Regions from separate parts of the Stappia indica genome, predicted to be linked through region 2. Evidence: riboswitches for the same ligand, from Rfam matches in the RefSeq annotation. Region 2 holds a riboswitch; each other region holds the start of a gene.
What was found. Region 2 has a riboswitch for cobalamin ahead of nrdH (glutaredoxin-like protein NrdH). Riboswitches for the same ligand answer to the same signal wherever they lie in the genome.
Positions count from the first base shown of each region.

Region 1: another riboswitch for cobalamin. It lies ahead of GH266_RS23100 (DUF1636 family protein); the one in region 2 lies ahead of nrdH (glutaredoxin-like protein NrdH).
Region 3: another riboswitch for cobalamin. It lies ahead of GH266_RS19655 (TonB-dependent receptor plug domain-containing protein); the one in region 2 lies ahead of nrdH (glutaredoxin-like protein NrdH).
Region 4: another riboswitch for cobalamin. It lies ahead of GH266_RS22850 (energy-coupling factor ABC transporter permease); the one in region 2 lies ahead of nrdH (glutaredoxin-like protein NrdH).

Region 1 covers NZ_CP046908.1:5,086,609-5,094,408, reverse strand. Annotated here, with positions in the region: gene GH266_RS23130 (heme ABC transporter ATP-binding protein) at 1-222, shown strand, start outside; gene GH266_RS23125 (Fur family transcriptional regulator) at 298-705, opposite strand; gene GH266_RS23120 (metal ABC transporter permease) at 719-1,561, opposite strand; gene GH266_RS23115 (ATP-binding cassette domain-containing protein) at 1,554-2,453, opposite strand; gene znuA (zinc ABC transporter substrate-binding protein ZnuA) at 2,642-3,661, shown strand; gene GH266_RS23105 (GTP-binding protein) at 4,259-5,464, shown strand; cobalamin riboswitch at 5,781-6,029, shown strand; gene GH266_RS23100 (DUF1636 family protein) at 6,146-6,592, shown strand; gene GH266_RS23095 (ABC transporter ATP-binding protein) at 6,589-7,470, shown strand; gene GH266_RS23090 (ABC transporter substrate-binding protein) at 7,535-7,800, shown strand, end outside.
Region 2 covers NZ_CP046908.1:3,365,306-3,373,105, forward strand. Annotated here, with positions in the region: gene GH266_RS15780 (TIGR02300 family protein) at 1-366, shown strand, start outside; tRNA gene GH266_RS15785 (tRNA-Ala) at 564-639, shown strand; gene GH266_RS15790 (hypothetical protein) at 841-1,056, opposite strand; cobalamin riboswitch at 1,171-1,364, shown strand; gene nrdH (glutaredoxin-like protein NrdH) at 1,467-1,688, shown strand; gene nrdI (class Ib ribonucleoside-diphosphate reductase assembly flavoprotein NrdI) at 1,697-2,113, shown strand; gene nrdE (class 1b ribonucleoside-diphosphate reductase subunit alpha) at 2,110-4,263, shown strand; gene nrdF (class 1b ribonucleoside-diphosphate reductase subunit beta) at 4,271-5,248, shown strand; gene prpB (methylisocitrate lyase) at 5,347-6,252, shown strand; gene GH266_RS15820 (SDR family NAD(P)-dependent oxidoreductase) at 6,428-7,165, opposite strand; gene GH266_RS15825 (branched-chain amino acid ABC transporter permease) at 7,162-7,800, opposite strand, start outside.
Region 3 covers NZ_CP046908.1:4,228,068-4,235,867, reverse strand. Annotated here, with positions in the region: gene GH266_RS19685 (GFA family protein) at 1-233, shown strand, start outside; gene GH266_RS19680 (DUF6958 family protein) at 220-534, shown strand; gene GH266_RS19675 (DUF6925 family protein) at 541-1,569, opposite strand; gene GH266_RS19670 (ABC transporter ATP-binding protein) at 1,566-2,354, opposite strand; gene GH266_RS19665 (FecCD family ABC transporter permease) at 2,351-3,349, opposite strand; gene GH266_RS19660 (ABC transporter substrate-binding protein) at 3,346-4,248, opposite strand; gene GH266_RS19655 (TonB-dependent receptor plug domain-containing protein) at 4,223-6,130, opposite strand; cobalamin riboswitch at 6,386-6,601, opposite strand; gene rnk (nucleoside diphosphate kinase regulator) at 7,027-7,458, shown strand; gene GH266_RS19645 (GreA/GreB family elongation factor) at 7,628-7,800, shown strand, end outside.
Region 4 covers NZ_CP046908.1:5,026,347-5,034,146, forward strand. Annotated here, with positions in the region: gene GH266_RS22845 (HupE/UreJ family protein) at 239-856, opposite strand; gene GH266_RS22850 (energy-coupling factor ABC transporter permease) at 1,034-1,717, opposite strand; cobalamin riboswitch at 1,776-1,987, opposite strand; gene GH266_RS22855 (BCCT family transporter) at 3,254-4,894, opposite strand; gene GH266_RS22860 (HAD family hydrolase) at 5,440-6,183, shown strand; gene GH266_RS22865 (sugar-binding transcriptional regulator) at 6,189-7,145, shown strand; gene GH266_RS22870 (ABC transporter substrate-binding protein) at 7,400-7,800, shown strand, end outside.

The DNA of each region.
Region 1 (7,800 bases), 1.7 Mb from region 2:
GTCGCGGTGCTGCACGACCTCAACCTGACGGCGCTCTATGCCGACCATATCCTGGTGATGAAGACCGGCCGGCTGCTGTCGCAGGGAACGCCGAAGCAAGTGATCACCGACCGGCTGGTGTCGGAGGCGTTCGACCACCCGTTGCGGGTGTCGGCGGTGCCGGCGGGCGAGGTTCCCTTCATCCTGCCGCAGGCGGCGGGACCGGCCGCGGCGGTGCGCTGAAATTTGTCGCCCTGTCAGGCTGCCGCTTGAGATTTTTTGCCTGTCTTAGGCAACAGCCAGGCATTCCTGCCTGTCTTAGGCAGCAGCCTGACAGGTTGCACAGGTGCCGCGCAGTTCCACCGTCGACTTGCGCACGACGAACCCGTACTTGCCGGCAAGGTCGCGCAGGTGATGGGCGAGATGCGCGTCGTTGAGCTCGCGCACCTGTCCGCAGGTCTCGCAGATGGCGAAGGCGGCGGTCTCGTGCCCCTCGCAGTCGGGATGACGGCAGGCGACGAAGGCGTTGATGCTTTCCAGCCGGTGCACGGCGCCCATTTCCACCAGCTTGTCGAGCGCGCGGTAGACCTGCGGCGGGGCGCGGAAGCCCTCCTCGCGCAGCTGGTCGAGGATGGTGTAGGCGCTCAAGGGCGCGCCGGCGCGTTCCAGCGCCGACAGGACCAGGGTCTGGTTGCGCGTCAGGCCAGACAGGGTTTCTCCGCTCATCGACTGGTCCTCATCACTTGGCTTCCCCCGGGCGCGAGCCCTTTTCGTCCCTGCCGAACAGCTTCGGCAACCATCCGGCGACCGGCGACAGGCTGGCGAGAAACAGCACCAGCGCCGCGACGACGATGGACGGCCCCGACGGCGTATCCCACTCCAGCGAGGCGAACAAGCCGCCGACGACGGCAATGGCGCCGACAAGGGCCGCAATGACGGCCATCTGCTCCGGTCCGCCGGACAGGCGGCGCGCGGTGGCGGCCGGAATGATCAGCATCGCCGTGATCAGCAAGACGCCGACGATCTTCATCGAGATGGCGATGACGGTCGCCAGCAGGATCATGAAGATGAGGTTGGCCCGGTCGGGGTGCAAGCCCTCCGCCTCGGCCAGTTCCCGGCTGATCGTCGCCGCAAAGAGCGGCGTCCAGATCATGACCAGCACGGCCAGCACCGCAGCACCGCCGACATAGACGGCGAGAATGTCGAATTTCGACACGGCGAGGATGTCGCCGAAGAGGAAGCCCATCAGGTCGATGCGCACCCAGCTCATGAAGGCGAGCGCGACGAGGCCGAGCGCCAGCGAGGAATGGGCGAGCAGGCCGAGCAGCGCGTCCGACGAGAGCGAGGCCCGGCGCTGCAGGCCGAGCAGCGCCAGCGAGACCAGCACCGAGACGGTGAAGACCGAGAGCGTGATGTTGACCTGCATCAGGAAGGCCAGCGCCACGCCGAGGAGCGCGGCATGCGAAAGCGTGTCGCCGAAATAGGCGAGCCGCCGCCACACGACGAAGCAGCCGAGCGGCCCGGCAACGAGCGCGACGCCGACGCCGGCAATCAGGGCGCGCAGGAAGAAGTCGTCAAGCATGGCGCCCTCCGGCCGGGGATGCGGCAGCGCCCCCTGCCCCGTGATCATGGTCATGGTCGTGATCATGATCGTGGTCGTGGTGATGGTGGTGGCCGTCGTCCGGGTGGCAATGCTCGGTGATGCTGCCGTCGGCATGCATCACCCGCCCGTCCGCCAGATGGGTGTGGTCGTGATGATGCTCGTAGACGGCGAGCGTCGCATCGGCGCGGGCGCCGAACAGCTGCCGGTAGGCCTCGCTCGAGGCGACCGCCTTCGGCGCGCCCTGACAGCAGACATGGCCGTTGAGGCAGACGACATGATCGGTTGCCGCCATCACCACATGCAGGTCGTGCGAGATCAAGAGGATGCCGCAGCCGATGTCGTCGCGGATGCGGCGGATGAGATCGTAGAGCGCGACCTCGCCGGAAAAGTCGACGCCCTGCACCGGCTCGTCGAGGACGAGAAGGTCCGGCTTGCGGGCCATGGCGCGGGCGAGCAGCGCGCGCTGGAACTCGCCGCCCGACAGGTTGCGCATCTCGGCGCGGCGCAGGTGCGGAATGCCCGTCGCCTCCAGCACGCGGTCGGTCTCGCGCGAGGAAATGCGGCCGGTGAGCGAGAGGAACCGCTCGACGGTGAGCGGCAGCGTCCAGTCGATGCTGAGCTTCTGCGGCACATAGCCGACGGCAAGGCCGGGGCAGCGCTCCGCCCTGCCCTCGCTCGGGGCGATGAGCCCGAGCGCGGTCTTGGCCGTGGTGGACTTGCCCGAGCCGTTCGGCCCGATCAGGGTGACGATCTCGCCCCGGCGCACGGCCAGGTCGACGCCGCGCACCAGCCAGCGGCCGTCGCGGAACACGCCGGCCGAGGTAAGGCGGACGAGATCCTCTCCGGCGGGCCTCGATGGGGTCGTCAACATGGGGCTGGGTCCTGATTCACGCGGCCATCCTCCAATGCTCCCGCGCGGCGGGCAAGTCCCGCGCGTTTCGCAGTGCGGGAGTTTTTTCGACAGAGGGTCCGACAGGGGCTTGCCCGTCTGTATCTCACACGTTATAGCGTAACGCAACAATGTAATCTTATAACATGTCAGCCGATACGGAGACGATCATGACGCTTGCCCGCACACTGCTGCTGTCCGCCTCGCTGCTGGTTGCGACGAGTGCCGCAGGGCATGCCGCACCGAAGGTGGTGGCCTCGATCAAGCCGGTCCATTCGCTCGTCGCCTCGGTGATGCAGGGTGTGGCCGAGCCGCAGCTGATCATCGAGGGCGCCGGATCGCCGCACACCTACAGCCTGCGCCCCTCGCAGGCGCGGGCGCTGCAGGAGGCCGACCTGATCTTCTGGATCGGCCATGAGCTGGAGGCCTTCCTTGAAAAGCCGGTCGAGACCATCGGCACCGGCGCGAAGTCCATCGAGCTGATCGACGCGCACGGCCTCGTCAAGCTGCCCTTCCGCGAGGGCGGCGCGTTCGAGGGCCATGATCATGGGGAGCACGGGGGGGAGCATGGACATGCCGACCATGACGAGGACAAGCACGACGACCATGCCGGCCACGACCATGACGAGACGCATGGGCATGACGACGGGCACGGGCATGCCCATGGCGCCTTCGACGCGCATATCTGGCTCGATCCGGAAAACGCCAAGGCCATGGTGAGCGAGATCGCCGAGGCGCTGTCGGCAGCCGATCCGGACAACGCCGCTGCCTATGAGGCCAATGCGGCCAAGACCGTCGAGCGGATCGAGACGATGCGCACCGACATCGACGCGCGGCTGGCGCCGCTGCGCGGCAAGGGCTTCATCGTCTTCCACGACGGCTACCAGTATTTCGAGAAGCGCTTCGGCGTGACCGCCTCCGGCTCGATCACCGTCAGCCCGGAAGTGATGCCGGGCGCGGAGCGCGTCACCGAGATCAAGGCACGCATCGGCGAGCTGGGCGCGACCTGCGTCTTCGCCGAGCCGCAGTTCGAGCCGAAGCTGATCCAGGTGGTGACCGAGGGCACCAAGGCCCGCTCGGGCGTGCTCGACCCGCTGGGCGCGGAGCTTGCCGACGGGCCGGACCTCTATTTCGGCCTGATCGACGGGCTCGCCAGCTCGATGGAACAGTGCCTTGGCAGCAACGGCTGAGGCTTTCCCCTCCCCCAAGGGGATGGGAGGCCGTGCCCTTCTCTCAGGATGTCATCCCGGTCAAGCAAAGCGCAGAACCGGGAACCATTGGCACCCGCAGCAAGCGTGAGGCGGAGGGCGTTGGCGGTCTCCCCGGCTGTCATACCTGCGAAGGCAGGTATCCAGTATCCGCCGGGATGGGCAGGTTTGCGCAAGCAGTTCCCCAGCCTCGGCGAGGGGCGCTCGCGGCGACGTCACGGCTCGGGCCGCACGACCTGGGGTTACTGGATCCCGGTCTTCGGCTGCGCCGAAACCGGGACGACAGGCGGAGCGTGGGCGCGCGTCGGCGTGTCCTCGCAACCGCTCTGGGAACGAATGGGCCCCGGATCTCGCGATGCTCGTCCGGGGTGACGGCAGAGAGGATGCGAGGCCGTGCCCTTCTCTCAGGTTGTCATTCCGGCGCGCGCTCCGCGTGCCCAAGGGTACGGCCGTGGGAATAGAAGATCGTGGCGGTTCCGGCCGCCATTCTTTCGGTCAAGCAATGTTATGTAATAACATAATAAGCCAATCCGGCGCTGGCAGCCTCCGCCTGCCCGCCGTCAACCAGGAGTTTTCGCGATGGACAATCGCCTCCCCGTCACCGTCCTGTCCGGCTTTCTGGGCGCCGGCAAGACGACCCTGCTCAACCACATCCTCAACAATCGCGAGGGGCTGCGGGTCGCCGTCATCGTCAACGACATGAGCGAGGTGAACATCGATGCCAGCCTGGTGCGCGAGGGCGGCGGCAACGTCTCGCGAACCCAGGAGCGGCTGGTGGAGATGACCAATGGCTGCATCTGCTGCACGCTGCGCGAGGACCTGTTGCGCGAGGTGCAGGCGCTGGCGACAGAAGGCCGCTTCGACCACCTGGTGATCGAATCCACCGGCATTTCCGAGCCGCTGCCGGTCGCCTCGACCTTCGAGTTCCGTGACGAGGAGGGCGAGAGCCTGAGCGACGTGGCGCGGCTCGACTCGATGGTGACGGTGGTGGATGCGGCAAGCCTCCTGAAGGACTACGGCTCCACCGACTTCCTCACAGAGCGGGGAGAATCGCTCGGCGAGGAGGACGAGCGCACGCTGGTCGACCTGCTCGTCGACCAGATCGAGTTCGCCGACACGATCATCCTCAACAAGGTGAGCGATGCCCGCCCGCAGGACCTTGCAGCCGCGCGCCAGATCGTGCGCGGTCTGAACCCGGACGCGGTGGTGATGGAAACCGACCGCTCGGCGGTCCCCTTGCGCGACGTGCTGGGCACCGGCCGTTTCGACTTCGAAAAGGCGCATGAACATCCGCTGTGGTTCAAGGAGCTGAACGGCTTTGCCGACCATGTGCCGGAAACGGAGGAATACGGCATCCGCTCCTTCGTCTACCGGGCGCGCCGGCCCTTCGCCCCGCGCGCGCTGAGCCGCTTCGTGCACAAGAGCTGGCCGGGGGTGATCCGCGCCAAGGGCTTCTTCTGGCTGGCGACGCGGCCGCAGTTCGTCGGCGAGATCAGCCAGGCCGGCGCCTTCGTCACCACCGAAAAGCGCGGATTGTGGTGGTCGGCGGTGCCGCGCCAGCACTGGCCCGAGTCGCCCGACTGGCGGCGGGCGATGGAGCCCTACATGCATCCCGTGTGGGGCGACCGGCGGCAGGAGATCGTCTTCATCGGCACCGCCGGCATGGATGAAGCGGCGATCCGGGCCGAGCTCGACGCGGCACTGGTCGCCGACACCGGCTTCCATCCGGAGCGCTGGACCGGGCTCGACGACCCCTTCCCCGCCTGGGGCAGCGCGGCGGCCTAGGTCGTGAACTCATAATTCTGACGAGAAACGGTATGCCCGAACCCGATCGGATACAAGAAGCAAGACCGCAGGAAACCATCAGGTTTTCAAGGGTTTGCGACGCTGTTGCCGGCGGGTTCCGGCATACCCGAAGGGCGTCGGTCGAGCTGCGATCTGCGGCGTCGGACCGCTCGGCCGGGGGACCTGCCCCGGCCCTCGCGATCCTCCTGGCATATCTTTGCCCGACCGGACGCCGTTTCCGGCACAATTATGAGTCCACGACCTGAACCAGCGACGATGGCTTTGGGTGATTGGCCTTGAAGCGGTCCCCGTCATCTGCCAGTTTGGCGGCGATGGTTGCCGACGGCCGAACCGCCAGAGGCATGAAAAGGGAACACGGTGAGGCGTACCCATCAGGGGCCGAGACCGTGGCTGCCCCCGCAACTGTAAGCGGCCGGGGCCGACGTCCTTTACCGGACGAATGGCCCAGGCCCAGCCGCACGATGCCACTGCCCGAAGCCGGGCGGGAAGGCGCGGCCGGGCCGGACCCGCGAGCCAGGAGACCTGCCATCTCCCGCAACGACGACCGGACGGGGTGTTCCGGGAAGGTAGCCATGACACGCAACGATTCCATCTTCCGCCCATCCAGGGTCTTTGTCCGCAGCCTGCCGAACCTTGCGGCCGAACGCGCGGGGCAGCGCCATGGCGCATGATCTCGCGCTCGGCGAACGCCGCATGGAGGCAGCGCCTGAAATGCGCCGGCACTGCATCACCGTATGCACCACCTGCCGGGACCCGGAAACGCGCGCGCGCCCGGGTGCGGACCTCATCGAGACCCTGAACGCGGCGCTTGCCGAAAACGGTCTGGCGCATGTGAGCGTTGAGGGCGCGGCCTGCATGGCCGGCTGCTCGCGCCCCTGCACGGTCGCCTATCAGGCCGAGTGCAAGGCGAGCTATCTCTTTGGCGACATCGAGCCGGCGCGCGACGTGGAGACGCTTGTCGCCTTCGCCCGGCAATATGCCGAGCTCGAGGACGGCTGGTGCTCCTCGCTGCAGCGCCCGGACGGGCTGAAGGGCAAGACGCTGGCGCGCATGCCCGCCCTGCCCGCTTTCGCCCCCGGAGTGCCGGGGCGGAGGGACAGCGCATGAGCCATCACAGCGGAACCCCGGTGGTGCTGGAGCTGCAAAAGGTCGGCTACCGGCCGCGCGGCGCGGATGCGCTCCTCTCCGACCTGACGCTGCATGTGCATGACGGCGAGATCCTCGTCGTCGCCGGGCCCAATGGTGCCGGCAAGTCGACGCTGATCCGGCTGATCGCCGGGCTGAGCGAACCGACCGGCGGCGAGATGCGGCTCGGCGGCAAGCCGTATCGCGACGTGCCTATCACCGAGCGCGCCCGCATCATCGCCTATGTCGGCCAGAGCGAGGAAAGCTGCGACCGGCTGACCGTCTCGCAATATGTCTCGCTCGGCCAGCTGCCGCATCACCGCACCGGCGGGCGCGAGGCGAGCACCAGGGCGACCGACGAGGCGCTGGCGCTGGCCGACCTGACGCGGTTTGCCGGCCGGCGCATGGGCGAGATCTCCGGCGGCGAACGCCAGCGGGCGAAGATCGCCCGCGCCGTCTGCCAGCGCCCGCGCATCCTGGTGCTGGACGAGCCGACCAACCATCTCGATCCGCTGGCGCGCGGCGAGCTGCTCAGCCTCGTCTCCGGCCTCGGCATCACCGTGGTGGCGGCCCTGCACGACCTCACCCTGATCGAAGCCTTCGCCAGCCATGTGGCGCTGATCCAGGACGGACGGCTGGTCGCCCACGGCCACCCGGTCGAGGTGCTGTCGAGCGAGCGGGTGCGCGCGGTCTTCAGCGTCGACATGCACCGGATGCAGCATCCGGTCGAGGCCCGCCAGATCAGCGTGCTGGACATCCCGATCGAAGGGCGGTTCGGCGCCGCAACCCTGCCGGGAGAGGCACCCCGACCAGCCGCACCCGGTGCTCCGCATCTGCGTGCGGTGGCAACGCGCGGCTGAGCCGCGCCCTCACCTTTTTCCAGAGTTTTCACGGTTTTTCATCCTCACCAGGAGTCTGTCCCCCATGACCCGTTCCGGCCTCAAGCGCCTGTCCCTGTTCGCCGCCGCGATGGCCTTCGCCGCGCCGGCCCTCGCCTTTCCCGTCACCGTCGACAATTGCGGGACGCCGCTGACCTTCGAGGCGGCGCCCGAACGCATCGTGGTGCAGGACATCAACATGAGCGAGATGGCCTTCGCGCTCGGCCTGCAGGACCGCATGGTCGGCGTCAGCGGCATCAGCGGCTGGTACAAGACCAGCGAGGCGTTCGACCGCAAGCGCGGCGACATCCC
Region 2 (7,800 bases):
CTGTGCGGCGGTTGCGGCACGAAATATTACGACCTCAATCGCGATCCGATCACCTGCCCCAAGTGCGGCACGGTGTTCATCGTGGCCCAGGCGATGCGGGCGAAGACCGCTGCCAAGGCTGCGGCCGTGGTCGAGGAGGACGAGGACGACGTCGAGCTGGAAGACGAGGGTGCCGAGATGGTCAGCCTCGAGGAAGCCGATGCGGAGGCCGAAGGCGATACCGCCGTCGCCATCGACGATGACGAGGTCGACGAGGACATCGCCGACGACGATGCCGACGACGTCTTCATCGACGACGAGGACGAGGAAGACGACGACGTGCCGGGCATCGTGCTCGAGCGCGACGACGAGGACACCGACCGCTGAAATCGGCGTTGTCCACAGGCCCTGAAAGTTTTCCTCAGGGCCTGTTCGGGAAAGCGGATTATTCCGCTTGACTTGAGGGGCGGAAGACGTATTTTCCGCCCGCACCGGCAAGACGAACCCAAGCGTCGCCGGACAGTTTGAAGCAGGAAGGTCCCGGAGGTTTCCGGCCAAGGGCTTCGGACAAGACACTGGAAGACGGGGCCATAGCTCAGTTGGGAGAGCGCTTGAATGGCATTCAAGAGGTCAGCGGTTCGATCCCGCTTGGCTCCACCAGTCTTCCCCCTCGATCTGAAAATCCGATAAAATCGCACGATCAGAGCAGGCGCTTGTTCGCCTGCTTGTGCCGTTTGCGTCGCCGGATCCCGCGGATCCCGGTCGGTCGCGCGAGCGATGCAGCGCCGTTTTCCGTCCGGCAGCTCCGCCCTCCCTCCGCCGGCGTTCGGGGCGCGTCACGGCGCGCGCCCGGCCCCCTGTTCAGCCGAGCCACTCCTGCGGGTTGTCGGCGGAATAGTCGACGGGATCGCCCATCGTGCCCTCCTCGCGCAGCGTCCAGTAGGCGGCGTGCAGCCGTGTGGTGAAGCTGCCCGGCGCGCCGTTGGCGACCGCCTTGCCGTCCGCCGACGTGAGCGGAACGCCGCCGCCGGCGGTCGTCGTCAGGACGGCGCAGGCCGAAAGCCATGCCGGCGACACCCCATCAGAGGAACACGCTGCGGCAGGTCGCTGCCGGGCGCCGGCGGGTGGCCCGATATCGCGTGAGGTGTGGGGTTCGGAATACAAGATATTGACCGCAAGGCGCTGGGCATGCCTAGATCGTGTTGTCATGGTGTCCGCGATTCGGCGCGGATGAAAAGGGAAGCCGGTGCAAGTCCGGCGCTGCCCCCGCAACTGTAAGCGGCGAGCCGACGTCCACGCATGTCACTGGGACCACCGGGTCCCGGGAAGACGGACCAAGGCAACGACCCGCGAGCCAGGAGACCTGCCAGGACCTTGTAACGAACCCGGTCGGTGGGCCCGGAGGCGTCGTACGGTCGTGGCCTCGCCGCGACTGTTCGCGTCCCTGTCCCTGCCGCCCGCATCAGGCAGAGATCGAGGGACTCCCGATGAGCATCACCGTCTATTCCAAACCCGCCTGCGTCCAGTGCACCGCGACGACCCGTGCCCTTTCGGCCAAGGGGCTGGCGTTCGACCTTGTCGACCTTACCCTGGACGAGCAGGCCATGGCCCGCGTGAGCGAGCTCGGCTATCGCCAGGTGCCGGTCGTCATGGCGGGCGACGAGCACTGGGCCGGCTTCCGGCCAGACAAGATCGCCGCGCTCGCCTGAGCAAGCCCATGGGCGGGCTGATCTATTTCTCGTCGCGGTCGGGCAATACGGACCGGTTCGTCCGTGCCCTGGGACTTGCGGCCGAGCGCATCCCCGTGTCGCCGGCCGATCCCATGCCCATGCCGGACGCGCCGTTCGTCCTGGTCACCCCGACCTATGCCGACGGCGAGGGGCGCGGCGCCGTCCACAAGCAGGTGATCCGCTTCCTCAACGACGCGGACGCCCGCGGGCATCTTCGCGGCGTCATCGCGTCGGGCAACCGCAACTTCGGCGCGCTCTACGCGCTGGCCGGTGACGTGATCGCCCGCAAGTGCGGCGTGCCGTTGCTCTATCGCTTCGAATTGGCCGGAACGGCGAGCGATCTCGACCGGGTCAGGGAAGGACTGGACAGGTTTTGGAAAACGCAACTCTCGACCGCGACGTGAGCGACGCCGCTCCCGCGAAGGCCGTGCCCGCCGAATGGCAGGGGCTCGACTATCACGCCCTGAACGCGATGCTGAACCTCTACGACGAGCAGGGACGCATCCGGTTCGATGCCGACCGCATGGCCGCGCGCCAGTATTTTCTCCAGCACGTCAACCAGAACACCGTGTTCTTCCACTCGCTGGAGGAGAAGCTGCGCTATCTGGTCGAGGAGGGCTATTACGAGGCCCATGTCCTCGACGGCTACGAGCCTGCATTCCTGCGCCGGATCTGGGACGAGGCCTATGCGGTCAGGTTCCGCTTCCCGACCTTCCTCGGCGCCTTCAAGTACTACACCAGCTACACGTTGAAGACCCGCGACGGAAAGCGATATCTCGAGCGTCTCGAGGACCGTGTCGTGATGGTGGCGCTGACCCTGGCGCGCGGTGACGAGGCGCTCGCCGTGCGGTTGATGCACGAGATCCTTGCCGGGCGCTTCCAGCCGGCGACACCCACCTTCCTCAACGCGGGCAAGGCGCAGCGGGGCGAGTTGATCTCCTGCTTCCTGCTGCGCATCGAGGACAACATGGAGTCCATCGGGCGCGGCATCAACTCGGCGCTGCAGCTGAGCAAGCGCGGCGGCGGCGTCGCCTTGATGCTGACCAACATCCGCGAGCACGGCGCGGCCATCAAGGGCATCGAGAACCAGTCGTCCGGCGTCATCCCCGTGATGAAGCTGCTGGAAGACAGTTTTTCCTACGCCAACCAGCTCGGCGCCCGGCAGGGCGCAGGCGCGGTCTACCTGCATGCCCATCATCCCGACATCCTGCGCTTCCTTGACACCAAGCGCGAGAACGCCGACGAGAAGATCCGCATCAAGACCCTGTCGCTGGGCGTGGTCGTTCCCGACATCACCTTCGAACTCGCGAAGAAGAACGAGGAGATGTATCTCTTCTCGCCGCACGATGTTCAGCGGGTGTACGGCCGGCCCTTCTCGGAGATCTCGGTGACCGAGACCTATCACGAGATGGTCGACGATCCGCGCATCCGCAAGAAGAAGATCAATGCGCGCCAGTTCTTCCAGACGCTGGCCGAGATCCAGTTCGAGAGCGGCTATCCCTACATCATGTTCGAGGACACGGTGAACCGGGCCAACCCGGTGGCCGGGCGGATCTCCATGTCCAACCTGTGTTCGGAGATCCTGCAGGTCAACGAGGCGTCGACCTACAACGACGACCTCAGCTATCGCCACCTTGGAACGGACATTTCCTGCAATCTGGGATCTCTCAACATCGCCAGGGCGATGGATGGCGGCGATCTCGGCGCCACGGTGGAAACCGCGGTGCGCGCGCTGAACGCCGTGTCGGAAATGTCGGCGATCGAATCCGTACCCTCGGTCCGGCGCGGCAACGACGAAAGCCACGCCATCGGCCTTGGCCAGATGAACCTGCACGGCTTCCTGGCGCGCGAGCGCATTCACTACGGCAGCCCCGAAGGGCTGGACTTCACCAATGTGTATTTCGCGGTCGTGCTTTTCCATTGCCTGCGCGCCTCCAGCGCGCTGGCGCGCGAGCGCGGCAGAAGCTTTGCCGGCTTCGAGGCCTCGCGCTATGCGGACGGCTCGTTCTTCGACAAGTATGTCGACCGGGTCTGGCTGCCCGAGACCGAGACCGTGCGCGAGCTCTTCGCCCGGTTCGGCGTCGAGGTGCCGGGGCGCGAGGACTGGGTCCGCCTGAGGGAGACGGTGATCCGGGACGGGCTCTACAACCGGAACCTCCAGGCCGTCCCGCCCACGGGATCGATCAGCTACATCAACAATGCCACCTCCTCGATCCACCCGATCACCTCCAAGATCGAGATCCGCAAGGAGGGCAAGATCGGCCGCGTCTACTACCCGGCGCCCTACATGACGAACGAGAATCTTGAATACTACCGGGATGCCTACGAGATCGGTGCCGAGGCGATCATCGACACCTATGCGGTCGCGACCCAGCATGTCGACCAGGGCCTGTCCCTGACGTTGTTCTTCAAGGACACGGCGACGACGCGGGATATCAACCGCGCCCAGATCCATGCGTGGAAGAAGGGCATCAAGACCATCTACTACATCCGCCTGCGCCAGATGGCCCTCGAGGGAACCGAGGTCCAGGGCTGTGTTTCTTGTTCGCTGTGAGGAAGACATGAACGCCATCATCCCCCGGCGCGCAGTGCCGCGCGCGGTCAACTGGAACCGCCTGCAGGACGACAAGGACCTGGAAATCTGGAACCGGCTGACGGTCAATTTCTGGCTGCCCGAAAAGGTGCCGCTGTCCAACGACATCCAGTCCTGGTCCCAGCTGACGGACGCCGAGCGGCTGCTGACCATCCGTGTGTTCACCGGCCTCACGCTTCTCGACACGATCCAGAACACGGTCGGGGCGCCTGCGCTCATGGCCGATGCGATCACCCCGCACGAGGAGGCGGTACTGACCAACATCGCCTTCATGGAGGCGGTTCACGCGCGCAGCTACTCGTCGATCTTCTCGACCCTGTGCTCGACGCCGGAAGTCGATGAGGCGTTCCGCTGGTCGCAGGAAAACGCCCACCTGCAGCAGAAGTCGCGATTGATCCTCGATGAATACGACGCGACCGCGAACCCGCTGCGCAAGAAGGTGGCGAGCGTCTTCCTGGAGAGCTTCCTGTTCTATTCCGGCTTCTACCTGCCGATGCACTGGTCCAGCCGGGCACGGCTGACCAACACCGCCGACCTGATCCGGCTGATCATTCGCGACGAGGCGGTGCACGGCTATTATATCGGCTACAAGTTCCAGCGCGGTCTGGAGCGGCTCGACGAGGCCGGGCGGCAGGAGCTGAAGGACTTCGCCTTCTCTCTCATCTTCGATCTCTACGAGATCGAGAGCCGGTACACCGAAAGCCTCTACGATCCGCTGGGCCTGACCGAGGACGTGAAGCAGTTCCTGCATTACAACGCCAACAAGGCGCTGCAGAACCTGGGCTTCGAGGCCCTGTTCCCCGACGACCTGTGCAAGGTGAACCCGGCGATCATGGCGGCCTTGTCGCCCAACGCGGACGAGAACCACGACTTCTTCTCCGGGTCGGGGTCGTCCTATGTCATCGGCAAGGCGGTCGCGACGGAAGACGACGACTGGGATTTCTGAGAAGGCCGGGACTTTTGAGAAGGCCGGGATTTCTGAAATGCCCGGCTGCACCGGGCTGCAAGCCGTGCCACCATGCGGGCCGGAAACGGAGCGATACCATGACATACCTGACTGCTGCCGAACTGCCGCTCGAAAGCGCCGGCGAGCGTTTCCGCGCGCTGGTGGAGCAGGGCGGCATCGCCCGGTTGCCGGGCGCGCATAACGGCATGGCGGCGCTGCAGGCGAAGGCCGCCGGCTTCAAGGGGCTGTATCTGTCCGGCGCGGCGATGACCGCCTCGATGGGCATTCCCGATCTCGGCATCATCACTGTGGACGAGGTCGCCGTCTTCATCCGCCAGATCACCCGCGCGGCCGGTCTCCCGCTCCTGGTCGACGGCGACACCGGCTATGGCGAGGCGCTCAACGTCATGCACATGGTGCGCACGTTCGAGGATGCCGGTGCGGGCGCCGTGCATCTGGAGGACCAGCTGCTGCCGAAGAAATGCGGGCATCTCAACGACAAGAAGCTCGCCGACGCGAGAGACATGGCGGCGAAGGTCGCGGCGGCCGCAAGGGCACGGCGGCATCTCTACATCGTCGCGCGCACGGATGCAGCAGCCAGCGAGGGCCTCGACGGCGCGGTCGCACGGGCCAGGCTCTACATGGAGGCCGGCGCCGATGCGATCTTCCCCGAGGCGCTGACGACCGCGGAGATGTTCCGCGAGTTCGCCGCACGCATGCCCGGCGTGCCGCTGCTCGCCAACATGACCGAATTCGGCCGCACGCCCTTCTTCACGGCGAGCGAGTTCGAGGAAATGGGCTACCGGATGGTGATCTGGCCGGTGTCCTCGCTGCGCGTCGCCAACAAGGCACAGGAGAAGCTCTACGCGGCGCTGGCGCGCGACGGCTCGACCAAGGCGATGCTCGGCGAGATGCAGACCCGGGCCGAGCTCTACGAGACCATCGGGCTTGGCCAGTACGAGGCGCTCGATGCGTCCATCGTCGCAACGGTGCTGCCGGAGTAAGCTCGCCGGAGATGGCAGAGGCAGGGAAGCGGCCGGGCTGATTGCTCCGGCGTGCCGCGGGCGCCACTTGTAAAGGCGAAACAAGACGAGACAAGGCCACGGCGTTCCGGCGCCGTGGCCTTGTCGGTTGTCGCGTGCGATGAGGGCCTTGCCGCGGGCCCGGGCGGAAGCGGGCTCAGTAGTCGGCCCGTCCCCCCGACATGTCGAACACCGCGCCGGTGGAGAAGGAAGCCTTGCGGGAGGCGACGAAGGCGACGATCTCCGCCAGCTCCTCCGGCGTGCCGAAGCGGTTCATCGGGATCTTGGCGAGAAGCTCCTGGACGTAGCTTTCCGGCCAGCCATCGAAGATGCGGGTGCGGATGGCGCCGGGCGCAACGCAGTTGACCGTGACGCCGGTGGTGGCGAGTTCGCGCCCCAGCGTCTTGGTCAGCGAGATCACCGCCGCCTTGCTCGCCGCATAGGCGGCGATGCGCGGGCCCGGCTCCTTGCCGGCGACCGAGCCGATGGTGACGATGCGGCCGTAGCCGCGCGCCACCATGTCCGGGATCACCGCCTGGCAGCACAGCAGCGTGCCGGTGACGTTCACCTCCATCACCCGTGCCCAGTCGGTGGCGGCCAGTTCCGCCGCCGGCACGTTGGGGCCGGGAATGGCGGCGTTGCACACGAGGATCGAGATCTCGCCGAGCATCTTGCGGGTGGCGGCCAGCGCGGTCGCCACCTCGCCCGGAGAGGTGATGTCGACGGCGCAGGAATGGGCCGGGCCGATATCGGACAGCTGCTCGGCGCAGTCCTGTGCCGCCTCGCCGTCCTGGTCCCAGATCGCCACGCGCGCGCCTTCCTCCAGCAGCTTGCGGGCGATCGCCTGGCCGAGCCCGCGGGCTGCGCCCGTGACGATGGCAGAGCGCCCCTTCATCGGTTGCCCTCCTGCCTGGTTTCGGTGCCGGCTTCGGCGGCGGATCCCTTGCGGGCGCGCATCTTCTCGATCCAGGCGCCGATCTCGCCGACGAAGCCCTTGCGGAAGGCGAGGATGCAGGTGAGGAACACGACGCCGATGATCACCGACAGCCATTCGCCCACCTTGTCGGCGAGGAAGTTCTGCAGAAGGATCACGAAGAAGGCGCCGGCCACCGGCCCGCCCAGCGTACCGAGGCCGCCGAGGATGCACATCATCACCACCTCGCCGCTCAGCGCCCAGTGCAGGTCGTTGAGCGACTCGTAGGACAGCGCCAGCGCCTTCAGCGCCCCGGCAAGGCCGGACAGCGCACCCGACAGGGTGAAGGCCAGCACCTTGTAGCGGTCGACGTCGTAGCCGAGCGAGATGGCGCGCGGTTCGTTCTCGCGGATCGCGGTCAGCACCTGGCCGAAGGGCGAGGTGACGATGCGGTGGACCGCGAACAGTGCCAGCAGGAAGCAGGCGGCGACCAGGCCGTAAAGGGCCATGTCGTCCTGCAGGTCGATGATGCCGAACAGCGTGCCGCGCGGGATGCCGTGGAAGCCGTCGTCGCGCCCCGTCCACTCCATCTGCATGGCGACGAAGTAGATCAGCTG
Region 3 (7,800 bases), 860 kb from region 2:
GCCACTGGATCGACCTCTACGGTCCCCTGTGGCCCGCCGGCACCCTGCCGCCCCTGCAGATGCGCACCATGACCGGCGACATGGACGATCCCTCCGCTCTGCCCGACGACGTTCCCAACCTGAAGACCCATTCGGCCGGGTTCTTCCTGCGCCTGATCATGGCCTGGGCCGCGATGGGCTTCCGCCGCCCGCGCGCCGACTACGTGAAAGGAGTGCTGAATGCCCCGGCCTGACGACAGGATCGAGATCGAAAACGTCAACACGCCCGGCAGGACCTCGCGTGTCGACCGCGCCAAATACGAGGCGATGCGCACCGCCCTGCTGTCCGTCCTGACGCAGGACAAGCCGGGGCTGACGGTGGCCGAGGCCAAGGCGGCGCTGCTGCCGCATCTGCCGCACGCGCTGTTCCCGGAAGGCGCGACCGCCGGCTGGTGGCTGAAGGCGGTCCAGCTCGACCTGGAGGCAAAAGGCACCATCGCGCGCGCGCCGACCAAGCCGCTCCGCCTCTATCGGAGCGCGCCCGGTTCCGCCTGACAGGCTTCAGTGGCCCGGCCGCTCCTCGTCCGCCTCGCCGGGCTCCTCCAGCCGGTCGAAGCGCTGGCGCAGCCGCTCGATGCGGCTGGCAAGGTTCGGCCGGCCGACCGCCTCCGCCTGCCGGCCGAGCTGGCGCAGCGCGATGCGCAGGCCCGTGCGGGTCAGCCGGCTGTCCGGCTCGGCCAGCGCGTCCTCCATCCCCTCTTCCAGCGCGTCGAGCACCCTGTCCTTGATCGCCACATAGTCCGGCAGGCCATACCGGCGCAGCAGCTCCTGGAACGCCTCGTGGCGGGCGGCGTCGAAGGCGATGTCCTCGCCCCGCGACCCCGCCACCGCGCTTGCCGGATGCAGCATGGCGCAGGGCACCAGCCCCGGCGGGATCGGCGTGTTGGCCGAGTGCGTGCGGCCGGAGCGCAGGAGCTTGGGCAGCACATGGGTATGCGGCCCGTCGGGCGAGACGCCGCCCGTGTCCGGCCCGCCGATCATCTGGTAGACCTCGACCCGCCCCAGCTTCGAGCGGGCGATGCGGTGCGGATGCGCCCGCAGGATCGCCGCCATCGCCGGGTTCTGCGGATCCATCACCGAGCGGCCGGCAGTCTCCCGCAGGATCGCCAGCAGCTCCGGATCATTGGTGCGGATGCAGAACTCGACCTGCGGCTGGGCCAGCCCCATGTCGAAGAGCACCGCCTCCCGGTCTTCCTCGCGCAAGGCGTCCGCATCCGGCCCCAGCTCGCTCAGCACCGCCCTTTGCGTTACCGCGGCCTGCTCCTCGGGCAGGCAGAGCGCCAGCCCCTGGCCCCAGCGGTTCGCACGCGGGCTCAGCGTCTCGAAGGCCACCGCCCTCGCCTCGCCCAGCGCCGACATGTCGAGGCGAATGCCGCCCTTGCCGGTCACCCGGTACAGCTCCTGCGGCCGGTCGACCAGCAGTTCGTCGTCGGCGCGCTGGTGAAACTCGGCAATGGCGCCGAAGGAGCCGATGCTCCAGCCGGCATCGCGGTCGGCCAGCCGTTCCGCGAGAATATCGATGAGGCTCAACGTGGTCTCTCCCTGGCAATCAGATCGCTGGGGACGACGGACGCCCGCCCCCCGATGTCGATATGTTCGGCGCGGATGCCGTAGACGCCGGCAAGACGCTCGGCATCCAGCACCTCGCCCGGCGTCCCGTCGGCAACGAGCCGCCCGCCGTCCAGCAGCAGCAGCCGGTCGCACCACCGGCTCGCCAGCGTCAGGTCGTGCAGCGACACGAAGACCGGGCGCCCTTCCGCCACCAGCCCGGCCAGCACCTGCATCAGGGCGATCTGGTGCGCCGGGTCGAGACCGTTCACCGGCTCGTCGGCGATGCAGGCATGCGGGGCCTGCGCCAGCATCCGGGCGATCAGCACCCGCGCCTGCTCGCCGCCCGACAGCGTGTCGAAGGGCCGGCGGGCAAAGCCGATGACGTCCATTCGCTCCATCGCCTCGCGGGCCTGGCGCAGGTCTTCGGCCGAGGCTGCGGCAAAGCCGCCGCGATGCGGCAGGCGCCCGAGCAGCACCACCTCGATACAGTCCATCGGCCAGTGGACCGTCCGCTCCTGCGGCATGTAGGCGATCAGCCGGGCGCGTTCACTTGCCGGCATCGCGGCCAGCTCGCAGCCCCCCCAGCGGATGCTGCCCGCGTGGGGCTGCAATCCGGTCATCGCCCGCATCAGGGTCGACTTGCCCGCCCCGTTCGGGCCGATCACGCCGACAAGCTGCGGCCGCTCGCAGGAAAACGAGACCCCCCGCAGGGTTTCGCGCGCGCCCCGGCGCACGGCGACGCTCTCGCAGTCGAGACGGATCATGCCGTCCTCCTGCGCAGGCTGATCAGCAGCCAGAGGAAGAACGGCGCGCCGAGAATGGCGGTGACGACGCCGAGCTTCAGGTCCCGGTCCGGCATCACCACCCGCACGGCGATATCGGCAGCCAGCAGGAAGGCCGCCCCGCCCAGCGCGCTGGCCGGCAGCAGGCGCGAGGGCCGGTGGCCGACGAGCGGGCGCAGCAGATGCGGCACGATCAGCCCGACGAAGCCGATGGCGCCGCTCACCGCCGTCGCCCCGCCGACGCCGATAGCGGTTCCCACCACCGCCAGCACGCGGGTGCGGTCGAGGTTGACGCCGAGGCTGCGGGCGACATCGGGCCCCAGCGCCAGCGCGTCGAGCGCTCGTCCCGTCAGCGCCAGCATCGCGCCGCCGACCAGGATGAAGGGCAGCGCCAGCCCGACATGGACGAGGCTGCGGTCGGTCAGCGAGCCGAGCATCCAGAAGACGATTTCCAGCGCCGCAAAGGGGCTCGGCGCCAGGTTCAGCGCCAGCGAGGTCAGCGCCCCGGCGAGCGAGGACAGGGCGACACCGGCGAGGATGATGACCAGAATATCGCCGGAGCGCCCCACCAGCATCTGCACCAGCATCACCGCGATCAGCGCCCCGGCCAGCGCGCAGAGCGGCAGCGCATAAGGGTGCAGCGCCGTCAGCCCGGCATAAATGGCGATCACCGCGCCGAGCGAGGCACTCGCGGAAATGCCGAGCAGGCCCGGCTCGGCCAGCGGATTGCGCAGGAAGCCCTGCAGCACCGCCCCCGACAGGCCGAGGATCGCGCCGATGGCCGCCCCCAGCAGCGTGCGCGGCAGGCGGATCTCGGCGAGGATCAGCGCCTCTGCGCTTTGCGTGTCGCGAAACGCCGCGGCGAGCGTCAGCGGATCGATCCACACCTGGCCGATCCCGAGCGAGGCGAGGAACAGCAGCACGACCAGCAGGCCAAGGCCGGCCAGCAGCAACGGATAGCGCCGGTCCGCGGTCATTGCACCCTCTCCCGGGGCAGCGACGCTTGGCCGCCGATCTCCGCCCGCAGCTTTGCCACCGCCTCCAGCGTCAGCGGCGTGCCGCAGATCCAGGCGCGGCTGTCGGCGGAAACCCGCCGCTCGCCGCCGAAGCGCGCATCCAGCACCGGATGGCGCAGGATTTCCGCTGCGCGCGAAGGATCGCCGAGCGAGCGCTCCCACAGCAGCACATAGTCCGGGTCGGCCAGCACCAATGCCTCCAGCGGCAACCGCGTCGTCCCGGTGATCTCCAGTTCCTCGCCGAGATGGCGCAGGCCCGCCGCGCCGACGATCTCGTTTTCCAGCGTGCCGCCGCCGGTGGTGTAGCTGTTGGCGCCGAAGGAGCCGAGCACCGGAGCATCTTCGTCCGGCGGTGCGGCGGCAAGGGCGCCCGCCTCCGCATCGAAGGCGGCGATCAGCCGCGCGGCCTGTGCCTTGCGGCCGAGAAGATCGCCCATCCGTCGGACATTTTCGCGAATGTCGGCAAAACTGTTCGCCGGAGCAAACTCCTCCACCCGGCGCCCCAGGCGCCGCAGCAGGTTGACCGTCGCCCGCCGCGTATAGGTCCCGGCAATCACCAGGTCGGGGTCGAGGCGCAGGATCTCCTCCGCCAGCCCGTGATTGAGGGCGAGCCCGGCCGTCTGCCCGCTCATCAGGGAGACATCGGGCCTCGCCGCCAGATAGGACACCGAGACCAGCTGGCCGGGCGCTGCCACCAGCATGGCGATCTGGTCGGTGCACAGGTTCATCGAGACGACGCGCCGGGGCGCATCGCCTGCCGCCAGAGCGGCAGGGGCCGGAAACGACAGCGCCAGCAGGGCGGCGAGGACACCCCTCGCCGCCGCCCGCTTCGCGTCAGAAGCTTGCCTTGATGCCCGCATAGGCGGTCAATCCTTGTGAGTTGTAGCTGTAGACTTCCTGGTACTGCTGATCGAGCAGGTTCTCGACCCGGCCGTAGAGCGTGAAATTGTCGGAGACCTTGTAGTCGGCACCGACATTGACGAGGAAATACTCGGACAGCGTCACCCGGGTCTGCGGCGTTGCGCTGATGAACTCGCTGTCCTTCATCCGGCCGTTGAAGATCGTGTCGAGGAAGAGGTTGCCGCGCCCGTCATGGAAGGCATAGGTCAGGCTGAGCGAGGCCGAGTGCTTGGGCCTTCGCACCTCCTGCAGGCCTGTGGGCTCGGTCGCATCGAGATAGGTGTAGGTGCCCTTGGCGTAGAGGTCGGCCAGCAGCTCGACGCCAAGCGACACCTCGATGCCCTGGCGCCGGCTGATGCCCGCCATGTTGGCCGGCGAGGAGCCGACGCCCGGCACCCACGGCGTCCAGATCTCGTCTTCCAGCCGCTCGTTGAAATAGGTCACGTCGGCGACCGCCCGCCCGTCCCAGAACCGTTGCTCGATGCCGATGTCCCAGGCGAAGTTCTTCTCCGGCTGCAGGTTCGGGTTGCCGGTGAAGGTCGCCGGGATGAAGCCGAACTGCTCGGAAAAGGTCGGGTTGGTGACGCCGGTGCCGACGGAGGCGTGGAACCGCGTGCCGGTCTCGTGCAGCTGATAGGCGGCGCTGGCGCTGTAGGTCAGCGTGTCCTTGAACTGGTCGTTGCGGTCGTAGCGCAGGCCCGCACTGAAGAACAGGGCGTCGAGGAACTCGCCGCGATACTCGGCGACATAGCTGGTCAGGTCGCGCTGCTTGCCGGGGATCTGCGAGGGATCGAAGGCGGGAAACGCGTTCTTGTAGTGCTCGCGCTCCCATTCGATGGCACCCGTCAGGCTGTGCTCGGCATCGAGGAAGTCCGGCGTCGCCGCCGTCACCGTCGCCTGATAGCTCAGGTGCAGCCGGCGGTCGTCATTGCCGTTCATGCTGCCGCCGTTGAGGCCGCGGCGCTCCAGGCCGGTGTATTCGGCGCGCGCCTTCTGCACCAGGCGGTCGTCGAACAGCGACCAGGACAGGCCGACGCCGGTGTAGAACTCCTTCGTCGCGTTGTGGCCGGGCGTGTCGATGACGAGGCCTTCGGTCGGCGTCGGCGGCCAGGCGGAGTCCTGGTCGTCCGTGTCCGACTTGCGGTCGACATAGCGGGCGCTGAGGTCGAGGCTCAGGGCGTCGGTGATGTCCCAGTTGAAGCGGCCGTTCAGCGTGGCGTTGCGGTCGCCGTCCTTTTCCGAGCCGAACTGCGAGATGTTGAAACCTTCGTTCTGGCGCCAGGCGCCGGAGACCGCGATGTCGTATCTCTCGCCGCCGCCGCGCACGCCCACATGCCCGGCCACCGTCTTGTCGGTGCCCAGCTCGGTCCGGCCGGTGATTTCCAGGTCGTTGCGGATGCCGCCCTTGGTGGTGATGGCGATCACGCCGGAGCTGGCATTGGAGCCGTAGATGGCGCTTTGCGGGCCGCGCAGCACCTCGATCCGGTCGATATCGGCGACCTGCAGCCCGCCGAAGTCGAACTCGCCGCTGGAGGTCGCCGCCACCTCGACGCCGTCGATCAGCACCAGCACATGGTTGGCTTCCGAGCCGCGGATGCGGATCTGCGTCATGCCGCCATTGCCGCCGGTGCGAGACACGGCAAGGCCCGGCACCTTGCGCAGCGCATCGGCGACATAGCGCGTCTGCGTCGTCTCCAGCTCCTCACCGGTGATCACCGTATGCGCCCGGCCCACGGCCTCGGCGGCGACCGGCGTGCGCCCGGCCGACACGACGATCCGGCGAAGCTGCGTCGGTTCCTCTTCAAAGCCCTGGGCACGGGCATCGCCCGGCGCCGCACCCACGACAGCTCCCATTCCGGCCCCAACCACGGCAGCCAACGGCCCGGCGCGCAAGGCGCCACGCAAAATCGAACTCATCCAGACACACCCCTGACGTGCGCCGAAACGCCCCTCGGCGCTCCGTCGCGATACGGCACGAGCCGGCGAACGCGGGCGCGCCCCCCCGCGCGAAGACGCAAGGAAGCGGCCTGCGGGCGCAGGCGGTTTTCGGGTGTCACCTCAACGGAAAGCCGCGCCTCGACACACCCCGTATCGAAGGTCGGGTGACCGACAGGGGCAGGTCTCCTGGCTCACGGGTCATCGCGGACATTCACCTTCCCAACCCTGCCTTTGCCGGCAGGATCAGTGGCCTTCGAACGTCCACTCTCCGTTCACAGTTGCGGGGGCAGCCACGGTTTCGGTCCCTGTTGGGTACGCCTCACCGTGTTCCCTTTTCATCCGGACATGTCCGGAACCTCTGTCGCCTCGAATGAGAGCGGTTTCGCGCGCCAGAGTCAATCTCCTGTCAATGTCCTGAATGCAGGTGCAGCCGGACGCTGCGTTAGATGACTTCCCGGCGCGGCGGGGCGCGAGGCGCGCTCGCCTGAGCAGGCGAATCCACCCCTTGTCCGGCATCCCGCAAAGCCACGACTTGACTTTCTCCCCGCAAGCACCGACCTTCGGGGGATGTACACGACCGCTCCGCGCCTGCTTTCCATTTTCAGGGTGTGCCCCATCGCGGGACACTGACCCCCGGCTAGGTCGCGTCGCGCCCCGGCCGCGGGGCACAGGCCGGCTCGTCCCCTCACGGGCAGACAGCAGGCCACACAGGCGGCGAACAACTTCCCACAACAGATCATGACCGCTCGACGCGCGCTCTCGTGCGTCGGCGGCCTTACAACATTGCAAGGATGCCGAGAATGGCTCCAGCCACCCAGAAGAAGCGCAAGCCCGCCATCACCGTGACCCGCTCGGACCACGAGCGGCTGTCCGGGCTTGCCGACTCCATTTCCACCCGCAATCCCGCTGTCGCGGATCAGCTGGCGAGCGAGCTCGACCGCGCCCGCGTCGTCGACGACCGGCGCATTTCCGCCGATGTCGTGCGCATGGGATCGCGGCTGCGTTTCACCACCGATGCCGGCGAGGACCGCACCGTGACGCTGGTCTTCCCGGGCGATGCCAATATCGCCGAGGGCAAGATCTCCGTCCTCACCCCGATCGGCGCCGCCTTGATCGGCCTGTCCGCCGGCCAGTCCATCGACTGGACCTCGCTGGACGGGCGCACCCACCGGCTGACCGTGGAGAGCGTCGAGCTCCCCGTCCCGGCCGGGGCCGAGGCCCGGCCGGCATGACTGCCGCCACCGCACCGACCACCGAGCCGAAGCCGCGCGACCGGCTGGCGATTTTCGGAGGGTGTCTCATCGCAGGATCCTAACCCCTGTGCCGCGACTGAACGCGGCCAGGGGAACTCCGATCCGTTTCACCTTTGCCGCTCCGCGGACGGAGCGCTGGAGACCTGCGATGTCCATCGACACCTGCATCCTGACCACCAAGGACTTCACCATTCTCGAGGTGATGCGCGACCGCCGCCGCGGCCGCGAGGACCCTCTCGTGCCGATCCTCAAGCGCAAGATCGAGGCGGCCACCATCGTCTTCCGCGAGGACGTGCCGGAGACGGTCGCCACCTTGAGCAG
Region 4 (7,800 bases), 1.7 Mb from region 2:
TGATATTCAAACGAAAAACGCCCGGACGAGGTCTCGCTCGCCCGGGCGTTTTCATGCGTGTTCCCGGCCTCGCAAATTTCGAGACGGATTTTGCAAAATTCCGATGCAAACGGCGCGAATTTCGAGAATGCGCTCTCAATCTCGCGAAAACCTGCCTCCGGACCGGGTCACGGGCCGAAAAGCACCCGCTCGAGCGGGTTATCCCCGCTCGGGCTGAGGGCGGTAAAGTGGTGGCCGCTCACCCACCGATGAGCAGGGCGGCACCAGCGAGCGCCGTCAGGCCGCCGAGCACCCGGGTCAGGGCGTGGCCGCGCGAGGAGGCGAGCTTGCCGAGGCCATTGCCGAGCGCGATGCCGGCGGCATGCAGCAGGGCGGTGGCGAGGGCGAAGCCGGCGCCGTAGGCGAACTGGGTTGCCGCGCCGATCTCGCCGCCATGGGCATGGCCGTGGAACAGGGCGAAGGCGGCGACGACGGCGGCCGAGCCGGCAACCGGCAGCCGGACGGCCAGCGCCACGAGCAGGCCGAGCGCCACGACCGAGGCGAGGATCGCCGGCTCGACGAAGGGCAGGGAGACGCCGGCAAGCGCGAGGGCGAAGCCGAGCAGCATGGTGCCGACGAAGGCGGCCGGCACGAGGGCGACAGCGCGGCCGCCGATCTGCCAGGCCCACAGGCCGACGGCGATCATCGCCAGGATGTGGTCGGCGCCGAACAGCGGGTGGCTGAAGCCGGCGGCGAAGGAGCCGTGCTCGCCGGGATTGAGATGGGCAAGGGCCGGCGTCGCGGTAAGCGCCAGGGCGGCGGAGGTCGCGGCGAAGGCGGCGGCGCGGGCGCGCCGGGAAAGGGTGAACCTCGTCATGCAGTCGATCCTTTTCTCAAGTCGATCAGGACGCCCCGGAATGGGTCGCGCCAGTGCTTCGGGTCCTGTCAGGCTTCTCTTTCTTTCAGGCTGTTTTTCAGGTCGCCGGTTCCAAGGTGTTGGAGGCGTGGCCCCGAAAGGAAACCGGCCGCAACGTGCGGCCGGCAAGGCGTGCCGTCAGGCGGCAGCGTGGTAGAGGCGCTGCTGGAAGACGAGGCCGGTGCGGGCCTTGTCGAACAGCTTGGCGCCGGCGAGCACGGCAAGGTCGACCACCGGCTCGACGATGATCACCGTCAGGTAGGCGAGGCCGAAGCTGCCGACATTGGCAAGGTTCTCGGCGCTGAAGCCGCCGCCATAGAGCGCCCAGAAGGCGACCCAGACGACGATGCCGCCCTGGTAGCTGGTCGACAAGGCCAGCGCCTGCTTGTAGCTGACGTCCTTGTAGGCGGTCTTCGCCGGGATGATGTTGCGCGCCAGCAGGCTCATGGCGAAGAGCGGCACGATCAGCGTCGTCAGGTTCATGCCGTATTGCGGCAGGTCGGCCGGCGCGAAGAACAGGCCCTGGGTGAGCAGGCCGAGCGCAAGGCCGATGCCGGCCGGACCGGCGCCCAAAATCAGATAGAGCGTCGAGCCGAGAATGACGTGGACCTCGGACACGCCGACCGGCTTGGTCGGCAGCACCTCGAAGAAACAGAAGACCAGCGCGGTCGCGATCACCGAGCGGACCACCAGGGCGGCAAAGCCCCCGTCGCGGCGTATCGTATCGATCGCCATCTTGCCGATCAGGCCGACGGAGGCGGCAGCGGTCGCCACGCTGAGAAGGATCTTGGCGCCGTCGACGACGCCGGGTTCGATATGCATGTTCAGCCTCCTTGGCGCACCCACCGTGCGCGGAGCTATGGGAAAGACGCGAGAAAGGCTCGCGCCGCGGCCGATGGCAGGTCTCCTGGCTCGCGGTTCATTGCGCCTGTCCACCTTCCCGGCTTGGGGCCAGTGGCATTCGGACAGCGCTCGCCGCTCACAGTTGCGGGGGCAGCCACGGATTCGGTCCCTGTTGGGTACGCCTCGCCGTGTTCCCTTTTCACCCGCGTCCGGCTTTGCCTCGCGGGTACCATCGATCTGCAATGCTAGAGGGCGGGGCGTCGGTGTGACAAGATCAATTTTCGTCCGATCCTGTTCGCAATACGGCGTTTCCCGCCGGGAAATCAGGCAGAGGCGGAAACCATCGGCATCCGCAGCGGGTGCTTGTGGCACTCGACCGTTCCCCGCGTCTTCCCGGACGAGGCCGAAGGCCGACGATCCGGGACCGGGGAGCCGGGGGCGCTTGCGGACGCGCTCGGGCATGGGGGCGGGCACCGTGCCTCTCCGGTTCCGGGTCGCGCTTCGCTTGCCCGGAATGACGCCAGGGGAGGTTGGAGCGAAGAACACCTGCCGGGGTTGCCAATGGTTCCCGGCTCTCCGGCTTCGCCTGCGGCCGGGATGACCTCGGAGGAGATGCAAGGTCATGCCTCCGCCGTCACCCCACCCACCCCACCGAGGTCACCCCGGGCAAGCGTAGCGCGACCCGGGGTCTATTGGTTTCCAGAGCGGACGTGAGGCGGGCGGCACTCGTTCCACCCTCCGCTGTCACGCCTGCGCAGGCAGGCGTCCAGTATCCGCCGGGGCTGATGGCAGCGCGAAGCTAGCCACCACCGGCGTTCCTGCGGCAGCGCTGAGGCCTCGCCCGAACCGTTCGGGGGTACTGGTTCCCGGTCTTCGGCTTCGCCGAAACCGGGACGACAGCCCTTGGGTGAGGCGGACGACGTGCTTTCCTCGCCGAGTTGCGAAAGATCGTCGTCGTCTTCACTGCCGGACTGAGAGACCACCTCAACGATCTGAGTTGATGACAGCCTGAGAAAGTGGCGCGGCCCTGGCTTCCCCTCTGCCGTCACCCCGGCCAAGCGAAGCGCGCGCCGGGGCCTATTGGCTGCCAGAGCGGTTGCGAGGACGCATCGGCGTGGGCGCATCCCCTTTTTGTGCGAGACCACGCGCAAGCCCCTCCGGCGTCTTCCCGGACGGCGCGCAAGCGCCGAGCCGGGACCGGGGAGCCGGGGGCGCTTGCGGACGCGCTCGGGCATGGGGGCGGGCACCGTGCCTCTCCGGTTCCGGCTCGCGCTTCGCTTGCCCGGAATGACGAGAGGAGAGGGAGGAGCGCGGGAGCCGGCGAAACGAAATGCAGGCCGGCGCAGTTCACCCCCCTCTGTCGGCTGTGCCGACATCTCCCCCTCAAGGGGGGAGAGGGGTGCGTGGGGCGGCGGAAAATCAGGCAGAACGACCCGCAGGCGGGCATGAAAAAGGGCGCGGCCCGTCAAGGCCGCGCCCGTTCCCCCTGTGCCCCGAGAAGCGAGGCGCTGTGCGTCAACGCTCCTCGGTCTGCAGACCCTTGAAGATCGCCACGCACATGAGCAGCAGCACGAGCGTGAAGGGAAGACCGGTCGAGATGACCATCGCCTGAAGCGAGCCCAGGCCGCCGCCGATCAGCAGCACGATGGCCACCAGCCCCTCGAAGGTGCACCAGAACACGCGCTGCGGCACCGGCGCGTCGACCTTGCCGCCGGCGGTGATCGTGTCGATCACCAGCGAGCCCGAGTCGGACGAGGTGACGAAGAACACGATGACCAGCACGATGGCGATGGTCGAGGTGATGGAGGCGAGCGGCAGGCCCTCGAGCATCGCGAAGAGCGACAGTTCCGGGCTGTAGCTGTCGATCACGTTGGCCTTGACCGCGCTGGTCGCCGGGTCGGAGAGGACCTGGTCGATGGCAACGCCGCCGAACACCGCCATCCACAGCACGCAGACGAGCGAGGGGATGATCAGCACGCAGGTGATGAACTCGCGCACCGTGCGGCCGCGGCTGACCCGGGCGATGAACATGCCGACGAAGGGCGACCAGGAGATCCACCACGCCCAGTAGAAGGCCGTCCAGCCCTGGCGGTAGTCGTCGTCGGTACGGCCGATCGGGTTCGACAGGCTGGGGAGGTCGGCGCCATAGGCCACGAGACCGGTGACGAAATCGCCGAGGATCGCGACCGTCGGGCCGGCGAACAGCACGAACAGCAGCAGCACCGCGGCGATCACCATGTTGATCTCCGACAGCACCTTGACGCCGCCGTCGAGCCCGCGCAGCACCGAGACCAGCGCGATGGAGGTGATGGCGACGATCAGGATCACCTGCACGGTGATCGTGTTCGGGATGCCGTAGATGTGCTCCAGGCCCGCATTGGCCTGCTGGGCGCCGAGGCCGAGCGAGGTGGCAAGGCCGAACAGCGTCGCGAACACGGCCAGCGTGTCGATGATATGGCCGGTCCAGCCCCACACGCGCTCGCCGAAGATCGGATAGAAGGCCGAGCGGATCGACAGCGGCAGGCCCTTGTTGAAGCTGAACAGCGCCAGCGCCAGCGCCACCACGGCGTAGATCGCCCAGGGGTGCAGGCCCCAGTGGTAGATGGTCGCCGCAAGGCCCATCTGCTTGGCCGCCTCGACGTTCTCCGGGATGATCGAGCCGTCGGCCGCAAACGGCGAGGGCACGCCGAGCGGCGACGAAATCGCCATGTGATAGACGGGCTCGAGCACGCCGAAGAACATCAGGCCGATGCCCATGCCGGCCGCGAACAGCATCGCGAACCAGCCGGTATAGCTGTAGTCGGGGCTCGCCTCCTTGCCGCCGAGCCGGACGCTGCCCCAGGGGCTGACGACCAGGAACAGGCAGAACAACACGAAGACGTTGGCCGCGCTCATGAAGAACCAGTCGAAGGTGCTGGTCAGCGCCGGCCGCAGCCAGCCGAAGAACGAGGCCGCCTGCTCGGGCGCCAGCAGCGCGTAGAGCACGAAGGCGACGATCGACAGGCCGGAAATCAGGAAGACAGGATTGTGGATGTCGAAGCCGAAGGGGCCGAGCTGCCCCTCCAGATTGTGCTGACCGATCTCGAAATCGGTGTCGATGATGTCGGACGCACCTTCCGGCTCGGGAATGCCGGTGGCGCTTGTCTGGTCACTCATCTTTTGTCCCTGTTGTTGCGACAAGGCTGGCGCACGGCAAAGCCGCTTGCCGGACATGTCTGCTTTATTGCGGGCCTGGCGGCCCGGTCGGATTGTATTTGCGAGAGACCACACCAAGAGGTGTCAGGAGCGGCATCTGCCGGTGTTCCGGCGACATTGCACGCTGGCCAGTCTCGCACCCGCACAGGCTTGGACCGTGGTCCGGCGGAGGAACCGGCAGGCTGGCCGGTGTGCGGGCTTCGTTGCGACCGCCCGGATGGCCCGGGCGAGCGAAAGGGGGCTGGGGGATCCGGGCGGACCGGACCTCATCCTCGCCCCAAAAGGCAGAACCGGGCATGCAGTGCATCCCCGGTCGACGGCGTGCAATGTGGCATATTTGCGGCAAAATCGCAAACATGTATGTATTTCAACTACTTGACTATCGAATTTGGATTCGTTCGGCCGCTTCGAACGGCCGCCGGCACTTGACTTGGGCAGCCTGCCATCGTCAGGAAGAACGGGTAGGGGCCGCGCGGGTGCGGCCGCGCAACAGGACGCCGCGCCGCGTGCAGACGCTCGACACTTCCTCATCCGGCCTTCGCGACGCGCTCGCGGGACGCGACATCGCTCTCGTGATCTTCGACTGCGACGGCGTGCTGGTCGACAGCGAGCCGATCAGCGAGCGGGTGCTGCTGGCCGCGCTCGAGGAGGCGGGCGTTGCGGTCGACCACGCCTATTTCAAGGCGCATTTCCTCGGCCGCAGCTTTCCGCGCGTTGCCCAGAGCATCCGCGACGACTTCCGGCTCGCCTTGCCCGAGACCTTCGAGAGCGACTACCGCGAGCGGCTGCTCCTCGCCTTCGAGGCGGAGCTGAAGCCGGTCGCCGGCGTGTTCGACGTGCTGGACCGGCTGGCGGTGAGGGCTTGCGTTGCCACCAGCAGCAGCCCGCCGCGGGTGCGCCGCTCGCTGCAGCTGGCCGGGCTCGACGGCTATTTCGGCGAGGCCGTGTTCACCGCCTCGCAGGTGGCGCGCGGCAAGCCGGCGCCCGATCTCTTTCTCCATGCGGCCGCGCAATGCGGCGTTGAGCCTGAGCGCTGCCTCGTGATCGAGGACAGCCTGCCGGGGCTGGAGGCGGCGCGCGCGGCCAAGATGGCCGTGTGGCACTTCATCGGCGGCAGCCACCTGGATGCGGGCGATGCCGCGCCCGGCGAGCCGCCGCTGCCGGTGTTCGACCGGTGGGACGCGTTTTTCGAGATGGCGCCGCAGCTGGTGCGCGATTTGGGCGGCCGCGCGGCCGGAGAGGGGAGCTGAGGCGAATGGCGGGCAAGGGCGATGCGGATGTGAGCCGTCTCGACGAGGCGGCCCGGGCCGGGTGGCTCTACTATGTCGCCGGCAACACCCAGGACGAGATCGCCCGCAAGCTCGGCGTCTCGCGCCAGTCGGCGCAGCGGCTCGTTTCGCTGGCGGTGACCGAGCGGCTGATCAAGGTGCGGCTCGACCACCCGATCGCCCGCTGCATGGAGCTGGAGCGCAATCTCGCCGAGCGCTTTGCCTTGCGCTCCTGCGAGGTGGTGCCGAGCGATCCGGGAACGCCGTCCTCCATCGTCGGCCTCGCCCAGGCGGCGGCGGGCGAGATGGAGCGGCACCTGAAGTCGAACGAGCCGAAGATCATCGCCTTCGGCACGGGACGCGCGCTGCGTGCCTCGGTCGACCAGCTGCCGACCATGGACTGCCCGCAGCACAAGGTCGTGTCGCTGCTCGGCAACATGATGTCGGACGGGTCGGCCTCGGCCTACAACGTCATCATCCGCATGGCCGACCGGGTCAACGCCCGCCACTATCCGATGCCGCTGCCGGTCTTCGCGCGGTCGAAGCGCGAGCGGGCGCTGCTGCACAATCAGGAGCCGGTACACAACATCCTGGAACTGGCCAAGGACGCGGACGTGACCTTCGTCGGCGTCGGCAACATGGGCGAGAGCGCGCCGCTGTTCGTCGACGGCTTCATCAGCCGCGACGAGATGTCGGCGCTGACGGCGGCCGGCGCCATCGGCGAGATCACCAGCTGGGTCTACGACCGGAACGGCGAGCTGATCCAGGGCCTGACCAACGATCTCGTCGCCAGTGCCCCGCTCGGCAAGGCGCGCGACAAGCCGGTGATCGGCATCGCCGCCGGTGAGGCCAAGGTCGACGCGATCCTCGGCGCGCTGCGCGGGGAATTGCTGAACGGGCTGATCACCAACGAGCTGACCGCCGAGCGCCTGCTGGCGCGCTGAGGGCGGCGTCAGATCCTCACCTCTTCTGCCAGGAACACGAGCACGCGGCGCCAGGTTGCAGCCCGCGGAGGGCTTCGCGCGCGCTTCGTGCCCCAGCGGAAGCGCGATCCAATCCCCTGAAACAAAATGATTTTTTGCGGCGCAGCAACGAATGTTGGGGCGGGAGACGCTGCGCCAGCTTGACGGCATCTGCCTGTTTTGTGAGTATTTGCCCGCAATCATAGCAAATGCCCAAGGGCATCCGGGAGGACTTCATGACCACATTCATCCGTGCCCTGCTGGGCGCGACGGCCATTTCGCTTGCCGTGTCCCCGGCGCTGGCCGAGAAGCTGACCATCGCCACCGTCAACAACGGCGACATGATCCGCATGCAGAAGCTGACGGATGATTTCGCCGCCAAGAACCCGGACATCGAGCTGGAGTGGGTGACGCTGGAAGAGAACGTGCTGCGCCAGCGCGTGACCACCGACATCGCCACCAAGGGCGGCCAGTACGACGTGATGACCATCGGCACCTACGAGGCGCCGATCTGGGCCAAGCAGGGCTGGCTGGTCGCGCTCGACGACCTCGGCGCCGACTACGACGTCGACGACCTGCTGCCGGCGATCCGCGGCGGCCTGACCGTCGACGGCAAGCTCTACGCCGCGCCGTTCTA